DNA from 2 places in the Bacillus sp. GW823-FHT06A10 genome. Region 1 is predicted to be linked to the other one. Evidence: riboswitches for the same ligand, from Rfam matches in the RefSeq annotation. Region 1 holds a riboswitch; the other holds the start of a gene.

Region 1 (5,325 bases):
TAACTGCTCATTTTCTACTTTTATTACTAAAGCTTTTGTCATACCTTTTGTAATTTCAAATAGTACTGGTTCTGCTAGATTTTTGTAACCTGGTAAGCTTTTCGTCTCTACTAATTTGTACTTTCCTACTGATAGATCTGAAACGTTTGCTTTTCCATCTTTATCTGTTACTACTTTTCTTACTACGTCATCTTTCTCATCTTGGACTTCAAATTCGACACCGGCTAATACTGCCCCGTTTTCTTTGTCCACTTTTGTAATTTCTATATTACCTTTGTCTACCATTGCATTTTCCACTTGTATTGGGAATATGCCGTCCCCTGTTACATTTACTTCGAACTCTGTTTCTTTTAATTGGTAGCCTTCAGGTGCTTTTGTTTCTTTTAAAATATATTTTCCTGGTGCTAACGGTTTAGAGATTGCCTTACCATCTTTATCTGTAACAATATGTTCGACTACTACACCGTCTTTTACTATATCAAACTCTGCATTTGCTAATGGTTTTTCACCATTTTCCGAATCAATTTTCTTTACTTCAATTTGACCCTTTTGCATAGTATTTTTAATTTCAATTGTTTTTGTTTCTCCAGCTTGAAGTGTAACCTCTACTGGGCTTGTTAATTTTTGATATCCTTCTGGTGCTACTGTTTCATAAACTTTATACGTCCCAGGAGCTAAAGTTTGAGGTACTGAAAAACCTTTTTCGTCCGTTTTCAGTTTTACAACAACTTCATTTGCACTATTTCGAACTTCAAATTCGGCACCTTTTAACCCTTTGTTCGGATTCTCAGAATCTATTTTATGAAGCGATACTGTACCATCTTTTGGAGCTTCAGGCGGCGTAATAGTTACTTCTTTTGATGTTAATGTTTTATCATCAAAATGTAATTCCGCTTTATTAGGAATCTTCTTATCTACGTAAGAAGATAAGTCTGCATTATTTTTAATTTTCGCCTTAATACTAAGGTTAATTATCTGGTCTTCATATGACTTATAGTCAAAACTCTCACCAAATGTAAATGTTACTTCACTTCTTTGTTTATCTATATTTAACGTTCCTTTAGAAGTAATATCTTGGCCATTTTGATCATACACCTTTGCCTCTAATACTTCTAAAACATCTTCTAAATCATCACTAATTACCATAGATGTGTATTTAGGAGGATCGTTCGGTATATGTGTACCAACTTGGTATTGAATAACTTGATCCATTTGTGTTAACTGCTCATTCTCTACAAACTTGCCATTCTCATCAACTATATTTTTTTCAATGCTAGGTGGATTATCGTCACCTGAACCGGTTCCCCCTCCACCACTTACGAATACTTGTCCTACTTTTTCTTCAGTTTTAATATTTTTACCTTCTAATTTCACAGTATTTTTATGAGGCTTTGCAGCAGGATTAGTAATCTTTGTTTTATATCTTAAAATATAACCTTTTGAACTGTCTGGAAACTCAATTGTAAATCCAGTCTTCGTTGCATTTATTTTAATGTTAGATAAATCTGCTGGCTTAATATTTGTTGGTGCATAACCATCTTCAAATACAGCCTCTTCTAATACTACGCTGTCTGTAATTAACTCATGCCCAGGTCCTAATGTATCTGTTAATTTAAGATCTTGCATTTCTGTCCCAGTTGCATTTACATATACAAGCCAATCAGCAATCGAAGGATCTTCTTGATTATAAGAACCCCATTTCAATAGATTATCTGTATTGGGCTGTGGCTTCGGTCTCTCTGTCGTATTACTTACATTTACTTCTTTATTGACGATTTGACCATCAACGTTAAATTCTAATGGAATTTCTTTAACACCATCATATGCTTCTAGACCAAAGTAGAATTCTACGAATAAAGAACCTTTAATGTTATTCTTTCCTTCTACGTAATCACCCATAGTACATGTTAATAGACCCTTTTTCATCTCACATGTACCAACTGTTTTTCCTTCAGCATCTTTTAAAGGAAAACTCATATTCATAAGGTCTTTTCGAAACTCTTTTGGCATATCAATTGTGAATTGATCTCCACTTTTTATTTTTTCTTTAGCTGACCACTTCACTTCTACTTTCATACCATCTGAGGCTTGATACGGTTCAGATGTCGTGCCATCAGTACGGGAAATATTAATTTCGTCCACTGGACTTTTCATCACAGCAGCTTGAATAACTGGAGCCCACACATTCAGCACTGAAAATAATACTAGAAAAACTAATGAAACCATTGACATATGCCTTTTAGTACTTTTCATTTGCATAGTTCCCTCCTATTTTTTATATTTATATAACAAAAAAAGACCGTCCGGTTGCATCAAAAATGTGCAACCAGACGATCTTAGTAACCAATATGTATTACCGTAGACTCTAAGCTTTGCGGCCTATCCTTTCGAATAGTGTGCTAAAAATATCTTTTATTCTTTTTTTGTTTCATTTTCCTCTTAAACCAAATATTACTATACCGTCTGGACGGTTATAATTCAATACTCTATAAAATTGTTCTATTTTTCTAATAAAAAAAACAATTCACCACTACATTAAATAAGTAATGGTGAATTGTTTTCGCATTATATAGTTCGTATATTCTATTTATATGAATTACTAATAAGAGCTTGAATCACTTTTTCTCTTAACTCGGGGCTTAGTCTGCCAACCCCTAAATATTCCGAATACCATAATCCATCTGCTGCTAATCTAATAATTGTTGCACAAACTGAATCTATCTCATCGTTTTCTATATTCTTTTGCAGTTGCTGAAATGATTGTTGTAATGGCTCAAGTAATTCAGGTTTTAACATGAATGCTGCCATCATACTACTAGACAACTCTTCTGTTCTTCTCTCATTACTTAATCTTTCCTCTACAAAAGAGCGAACCCATCTCCCTTTCCTCTCTGAGTCTTCCGCTACTTTATTGTAAATAGCGCCCTCATTATCCTCTATCCCTCTGACTATCATACCTTCTATTAAAGCTTCTTTATTTGCAAAGTGATACAATAATCCACCTTTACTTACACCCGCCTCTTTTGCCACTGCTTCTAAGGTTAATTTAGCACCCCCTTTACATTGCACAATTTGAGAAGCGGCCGCCAAAATCTTTTGCCGCGTTATGCTGATACTCATTCCTTTTTAAAACCCCATTTCTACTAAATTTATATAAATACGAATCTTATTTTTAATATTGTTGATTACTACTAAGTATTTTCTTTATACAACAAAAGCTGCATTACCTTTGAATTTTTAGTTACTTATTCCATTAAAAATTTCCATATCATTCAATATGATAACATCAAATACATAACATTGACTATACATCTATACTTTTATATTCATCGAAAATATATCCATAAACACGAAATGTATAAAAATTGATTATCCTTATACATCTAATCTATAATTTAAAGAGGTTTATATTTTCATAAAAATAAAGTGAAATTTTATAAGGATGATTCCATTGAAAAAATTTTCTATTAGTTATTTAATATGCTTATTGTTTTTTTCTATCATTGTGAATGTTTTACAGTATACAAGCGTTCCTAATTATGCGGATTCATGGGGGCCGATTTGGGTATCTATTATTATGCTTTCAATTCTTGGAAGTATTCCTGTTCTTATCGGTTGTTTAATAGGCGAATTTTGTTATAGAAAAATAAAAGGAAGTCACGAATTAAAAATCGGTATTCCTTTATTTATAGTGTTAGGTATTTCCTACAATCATTTCTTCTTTATGTTGTTTAACGACCGATATTTTCTATCCTTTAATTTAGAAGCCTTTTTGGAAACAGGCCTACCTATTACGTTATCATCTTTATTATTTTACCTTATAAGACGCCGTTAATTCTTTCATCATTACATAAAAAAATGTTATTACTCTTGTTACATCGAGTAATAACATTTTTATTTAAATCTATTTAACTAATTTGCTTCCAACTAGTATCCTTCACATCTTCGCTAGTCGGCTTTCTAACTGATTTCACAAAACATTCCTCGCAAGCACCAAATGCAATGAAGTTTTTCTGTGCTTGTCTTAACGAGACTTCATTTGCCCCGCCTTCAAAGTCAGGATCGTTAAACTGTACCTCATCATCTTCCCAGTAACATATATTACAAATTTCATATGTACCTGGTGGTTCTTCTTCTATTGTTCTATACCCGCAGCACGGACATGTATATTTCATTCTGTCACTCCATTATTCATTTCTTTTTTCTCCCATATATTCCGGCCCATAAAGAATGTAACAGCGCAAATCATAGTTATTACCATGAAAGTAGTATTAGAATCCTCATATGTAGTTGGAATTCCAACCGTTACAGAAACAATACTAAAAGCTAAAAGTAAATATAATAATAAAGATAGAATATAGCTTAGTTTAAATCGTAAAATGATACCTCTAAACAATAGCTCACCAAGTAGACAGCCACCTAAAATGATAGGTACTCCGAAATATAATGTAAGGACTCCCATTTGCGCAGTAGATTGAATTATCTTACCGATTATGTTCGGCGAAACCAGCTCACTATTGTTTCCCATCCTATCATATAAATCAAGTGCCGTTACTGAAATAAAGAAACTTAATATAGAAAACGAATACGGTATTAAAAATTTGCTCACTCTCATTCACCTCACTTTTTTTGTTTCACATATATTATTCATTACTTTCACAAAAAAAATAGCCCTCTATGCTAAAACATAGAGGGCATAATTTTTATATAAAAACCTATACCTTATCCTGAAATCCCCCCTAAACAGAACATCTAAACTATCTGTGCCCTATATTCTTTAGGGGATAGGTGGTTATTAGAAAGTAGTGCCTTCTTTTTTATAATATTCTTTTGAAATCTCTTCATAAAATGCGGCTGATGTCGCGTAGAAATACGGTGCTAACCATAAGAAACCGATTCCTATAGTAAGAATACTTAATATGAACCAGCCTAAGAAACTTAAGCATAGTAAAAAGTAATCCATTTTATGTCCATTCATCATATGACGACTCTCAGTAATCGCTTGATTCGCTGTATATTCTGGATGATCATTCAAAATAAAATATGTCATAGAATAAGAAAATGATTTAATAATACCTGGAATAATAAGAAGTAATGTCCATAGAGTCAAGTATACATACATTAGTAAATATGTTAAAAACGACTTCATCAACTTACTTCCATCGCTAAACCATCTAAATATATGACCAATGCGAGCATCAGTCCCACGAATTGCATTTAAAACAAGATAATAGGCACCTATTGTTAATGGACCAATAACAAGCATTACTATAATACTTACTGTAAGTGAATCACTTGCCTCTTCCCAACCCCAAAATATCGAGA
Region 2 (5,325 bases), on a different contig from region 1:
GAAATAGTTCAGTTTTCCTTTTTATCCTAAGTTCCGTTCCTTGCACATCTTTAGGTATTTTAATACTTCCTTCTACTTTCCCTAAAAATTCTTTTACCATCTCATTATAAGAAATTGCTAATTTCATATTTATGTAAATTCCTCTCTTAAATATAATAAAGGTGTGAAAATTCACACCTTTTTCATCCCTTATTAACGGGCAGATTCGTTCAATTCATAATCAGTAGCGGAGATATCCCCTTTGATTAGAATTGAACTTTCTCCTTATTCGCTTTTAAACTCACCAATAAGCTCTTGTAATTCCTGAGAAAGCCAACTTAAAGAAGTCGCTAATTCTGCAATATCTTGTACTGATATTTCTTGCTCTTTCATGCTTTCTTCAACATTACTACTGCTGTTGGCATAAGTATTTGCAATATGTGATAATTCATTTACGACTTGAACGATATTCTGGCTATTTTGTAAAATGTCACTCGAATTACCCGAAACAGCTTTTACTTGATCTGTAACAGATTGCGCTGATTTGGAGATTTTTTCGAAGAAATCTCCACTACTTTGAACAAGTGAAATTCCAGTTTCTACTTCTTTTGAACCTTTTTGCATTGAAACTACAGCATCTTCTGTCTCAGCTTGTGTTTCACCAATTAATTTCGCTATATCTTTAGCAGACGCTTCCGTTTGTTCTGCTAATTTTCGTACTTCATCAGCAACAACTGCAAACCCTCTCCCAGCTGCTCCAGCACGTGAAGCCTCAATAGAAGCATTTAAAGCTAATAAATTTGTTTGATTTGAAATACCTGTAATTACAGTTACGATATCACTAATTTCTTTTGACCTTGTTTCTAACGAATAAATGATGGAAGATAAATCTTGTACTGCATTTTGAATTAAACTCATTTGATTAATAATTTGTTCAATCACTTCATTACCTTCAATTGAATGTTGCTCCATACCTTCAGAAGCAACCGCAACTTGTTTCGCAGCCCCAGTTATCTCTTCTACCTTATCTTCCATTCCATGTACAATCCCTAAACATTGTTGTACTGAAGTTTTTTGAGACTGTGCCCCTACTCTTAAACCTTCAATAGAACTTGCAATCTCTTGAACTGCCATGCTGTTTTCCTCTGTACTCGCCGACAATTCTTGTGAAGAAGAAGAAACTTGCTCAGCAGTTTGCCTTACTTTATCTATAATCCCTTTAAACTTTTCAATCGTGTTATTGAAATAAACATTAATAATTCCAATATCATCTGGTCTTTCTTTTAATTTAATACTCAAGTCACCTTCACCAATTTTACGTAACCCTTCTCGTAAATCTTTTAATGGCGCTAATGAGTGACGCACGATAAAGAATTGAGTAATAGTCGCAATCGCTAATGAAATAATGATAAAGAGTAAGCCCTGTATCATAAACTTCTCTTTTGTAATAGGAACAATGGAAGCATCTAAGTCAGCCGCAATAATTGCAACAATATTGTTTTCTCCATCTGTAATTGGTTCTAATATTGTCACCCACGAACCTATTTCATCTTCATATACTTCTGTCATTTGGGCCTTTTTCGTATCAATGACTTTATCGTATGCCTTCATCCAATGAGCGGGTTGTTCATAATAATCTCCCGGCTTTATAGGGAACGCTTTTGTTAACTCTGTAGTCAAACCAACGAGTTGTAATTCTCGCTTTTCATTCGGCTTTGCTCCTGTAACATACGTTTGTCCAACACTTTTCAATTCTTTTGACACTTCATCTAATTTCTCTGTTAACTTTTCTTTTTTCACTTTTTCGGCTGTAGGATCTTTCGCCATGTCTCTAACTAATTCTACATCCAATTTTTTCAATACTATTTCTCCTGTTTCAATAGACTGCCTTTCAAATAAAGACATCATACTATTTTGAAACATGTTGAAACTTAGTGCACCCATACTTCCAACAAGTGTCAAAATAACTAATACGGTTAATAAGACGTTCTTTTGAAGGAACGATAACTTATGCCAATATTTTTTCATTAATATCCACCTTCCTTAATTAACATAAACAAAAAAACAAAATATATGAATATTTTGTTTGAAAATGTTTCTCAATATGTTCGAGAATAAAAAAAAGCCAATGTAAAAGCATTGGCCAAGACCAACCCTATCCGTCCGGTAACTGGCTAGCGTAGCCTTTCGACCTTAGCTCCTGTAGTTTTGCGTCCTCATGTTTCCATCAGTTTGCCTTTCTCGCTGAACGAGTTGAACGATATGGGAGTTCTATGAGAATTAATTTATTCTCTTTCAAAGATTACAACATATAAATCAAAATGTCTACTTATTTAGAGATATAAATACAAATTTTCGATGCATTGCTTTTTCAAAATAATTTCAAAAAGTACGTGAATGTTACTTTTTTTGTGTTATATAATAAAAAATGTATAAACAACAAGGATTTCTTCGGGTATTTATTTAATTTTCATTCAAATTAAACTATTCGAATATATCTTAACTAATGAATTTCGGAGGTAGTTTATCATGTTTTGGCTACAATTTCTTACCTTGTTACTCTGTATTTTTATTGGTGCACGCCTAGGCGGAGTTGGTTTAGGAGTAATGGGTGGAGTTGGTATGGCAATACTCGTTTTTGTCTTCCACTTACAACCAACCGCGCCTCCTATCGATGTAATGCTTATGATTTTGGCAGTAATTACTGCTGCTGGTGCTTTGCAAGCTGCTGGAGGAATGGACTATCTTGTTCATCTAGCTGAAAAGGCATTACGAAAAAATCCAAAGCGTATTACTTTTTTTGCTCCAATTGTTACTTATTTATTCACACTATGTGCAGGTACTGGTCACGTTGCCTATTCTGTACTTCCTGTTATTGCAGAAGTCTCTCGTGAATCGGGGATTAGACCGGAACGCCCAATGTCGATTGCCGTAATCGCTTCTCAACAAGCAATTACAGCTAGCCCAATTTCAGCTGCCACAGTTGCTCTTTTAGCAATGTTAGCTGACTATAAAATCACTTTATTAGATATTTTAAAAGTGAGTATTCCTTCTACTTTCATTGCTTGTATGTTAGCAGCATTCGTTGCTAGTAAGATGGGACAAGAATTAAATGAAGACCCTGAATACTTAAAACGATTAAAAGAAGGAATGATTCCTAAGCTTGAAGAGAAAAAAGAATTTGTAGGTGTAAAGGGCGCAAAATTATCAGTTATCCTTTTCCTTGTAGGAACCTTCCTTGTTGTACTTCTTGGTTCATTTGAAGCACTTCGTCCAGGATGGATAGTTGATGGGAAGTTAGCCCGTCTTTCCATGCCGAACACAATTGAGATGGTTATGTTAACTATCGCGGCTCTTATTATTATTTTCTGTAAACCAAATGTAGAAAGCATTGTGTCTGGTAACGTCTTTAAAGCAGGAGCAACAGCAGTTGTTGCTATTTTCGGTATCGCTTGGATGGGAGATACTTTCTTTAATGGAAACTTAAATATGATTCAAGGATCCATTCAGCATTTAGTAACAAGTGCACCTTGGCTATTTGCCATCGCACTATTCATTCTATCTATTTTACTGTACAGCCAAGCAGCAACAGTACGTGCCTTAATGCCACTTGGACTATCCCTTGGTATTCCACCAGCACTACTGATTGCGATGTTCCCTGCAGTAAACGGATATTTCTTCATTCCAAACTACGGGACAATCGTTGCTGCCATTAACTTTGACCGTACCGGTACAACAGGTATTGGTAAATACGTATTAAATCATAGCTTTATGATTCCAGGCTTAATTGCAACATTTACTTCTATCGGAATTGGAATGCTCTTAATTTCAATTATGTTTTAAAGAAAAAGCACAAACCTTTATTTAAAAAGGTTTGTGTTTTTTTAATCAAACGTTTGTTTAAATTTTTTGGGCAGTCTACTTCTCGATGTAGCACTTAAAATACTACATGTCCTTTTCTACAAACTTCTCTTTACTTCTTCAGCTAATTTTCTCGTACTTTCATATGCAGATTCAGCTAAACTAATTGCTGAAACAACTGAAATACCATCCGCACCCGCTTCTATAACTGCCGCTGTATTTTCAATTGTAATCCCACCAATACCAACGATTGGCACTGTAATTCCTTGTTCTCTAAAATAAGCTAATCCTTTCGTTCCTTGAACCGCTTTCGTATCTTTTTTCGTACTCGTTGGGAAAATAGGTCCAACGCCTAAATAATCTGCTCCGTTTTCGATTGCAAAGCGTGCTTCTTCAATTGTATGAGCAGATACGCCGATAATTTTATCTCCCATTTTTTCACGAACAGATGTAATTCCTTCATCATCTTGTCCTACATGAACACCATCTGCATCTAATTCAATGGCTAATTCTACATCATCATTTACAATGAAAGGAACACTATATTCCTTACAAAGCGTCTGCAATTCTTTTGCAAAGCGCACTCTATCTTCTCCGATTAAAGAACCTTCCCCCTTCTCGCGAAACTGAAAAATTGTCACTCCACCATCTAACGCTTCTTTCAATACAGCTAGAGGATCCCTCGTGCAGTTATTACTTCCCATAATAAAATACACTTGTAATAACTTAGACATCTTCTTTGTTTCAATGCGCATCATGTGTTTCATCCCCCTTACTCTAACTCCTCAATCTTTCCATACTTCTCAATATCACCAGCAGTAGTATTCGCTAACTGATTTAAAAATTCAATTTGGAAACTACCAGGTCCCTTTTCCACGGTCTTAGTAGCTGCCAGTTCCGAAGCTACACCATAAAACGTTAATGCTGCTACTGCTGCTTTTACATAATCTTTTTCCACTGCTACAAATGCTCCTATTACAGACGTTAGTAAACAACCTGTTCCCGTAACTTTCGTTAAAATAGGGTGACCGTTTCGAATAACAATAGTTCTCTCTCCATCTGTAACAACATCTTCTTTTCCAGTAATAACCGCAACTGTATTTAATTCGTCTGCTGCCTGCCTTGCAATACCTACAACATTGCCATTTCCAGTACCAGCGTCTACCCCTTTAATTTCCCATTTCTCATTAATAACGTTTGCTATTTCAGCCGCATTGCCGCGGATAATTGCTAAATCTATTTCGGCTGGAATATGTCTCGCAACTTCTGTTCGATACGAAGTTGCTCCTGCACCAACTGGATCAAATAGTACTGGCACATTGTTCACATTTGCTGATTTACCAGCAAGTAACATCGCTTCTACTTCCTCAGGACGAAGTGTTCCCATATTTAATACTAACGCTCCAGCAATGCTAGCCATTTCTGCTACTTCTTCTTTTGCATACGCCATTACAGGCGATGCCCCAAGTGCCAACAAACCGTTAG

What was found. A riboswitch is a leader RNA that binds a small molecule or an ion and turns the genes downstream of it on or off. The one in region 1 is predicted to bind cyclic di-GMP.
Region 2: linked by a shared signal. The riboswitch ahead of AC1Q8M_RS24475 (methyl-accepting chemotaxis protein) and the one ahead of AC1Q8M_RS01675 (SpaA isopeptide-forming pilin-related protein) in region 1 are both predicted to bind cyclic di-GMP.

Annotation. Positions count from the first base shown of each region.
Region 1 covers NZ_JBXAHT010000001.1:310,077-315,401, reverse strand. The annotation lists gene AC1Q8M_RS01675 (SpaA isopeptide-forming pilin-related protein) at 1-2,259, opposite strand, end outside; cyclic di-GMP riboswitch class I at 2,319-2,411, opposite strand; gene AC1Q8M_RS01670 (TetR/AcrR family transcriptional regulator) at 2,584-3,120, opposite strand; gene AC1Q8M_RS01665 (hypothetical protein) at 3,452-3,835, shown strand; gene AC1Q8M_RS01660 (CPCC family cysteine-rich protein) at 3,909-4,175, opposite strand; gene AC1Q8M_RS01655 (hypothetical protein) at 4,172-4,615, opposite strand; gene AC1Q8M_RS01650 (DUF975 family protein) at 4,796-5,325, opposite strand, start outside.
Region 2 covers NZ_JBXAHT010000004.1:145,409-150,733, reverse strand. The annotation lists gene AC1Q8M_RS24480 (non-ribosomal peptide synthetase family protein) at 1-127, opposite strand, end outside; gene AC1Q8M_RS24475 (methyl-accepting chemotaxis protein) at 265-2,007, opposite strand; cyclic di-GMP riboswitch class I at 2,142-2,226, opposite strand; gene AC1Q8M_RS24470 (anaerobic C4-dicarboxylate transporter family protein) at 2,509-3,822, shown strand; gene thiE (thiamine phosphate synthase) at 3,939-4,598, opposite strand; gene thiM (hydroxyethylthiazole kinase) at 4,613-5,325, opposite strand, start outside.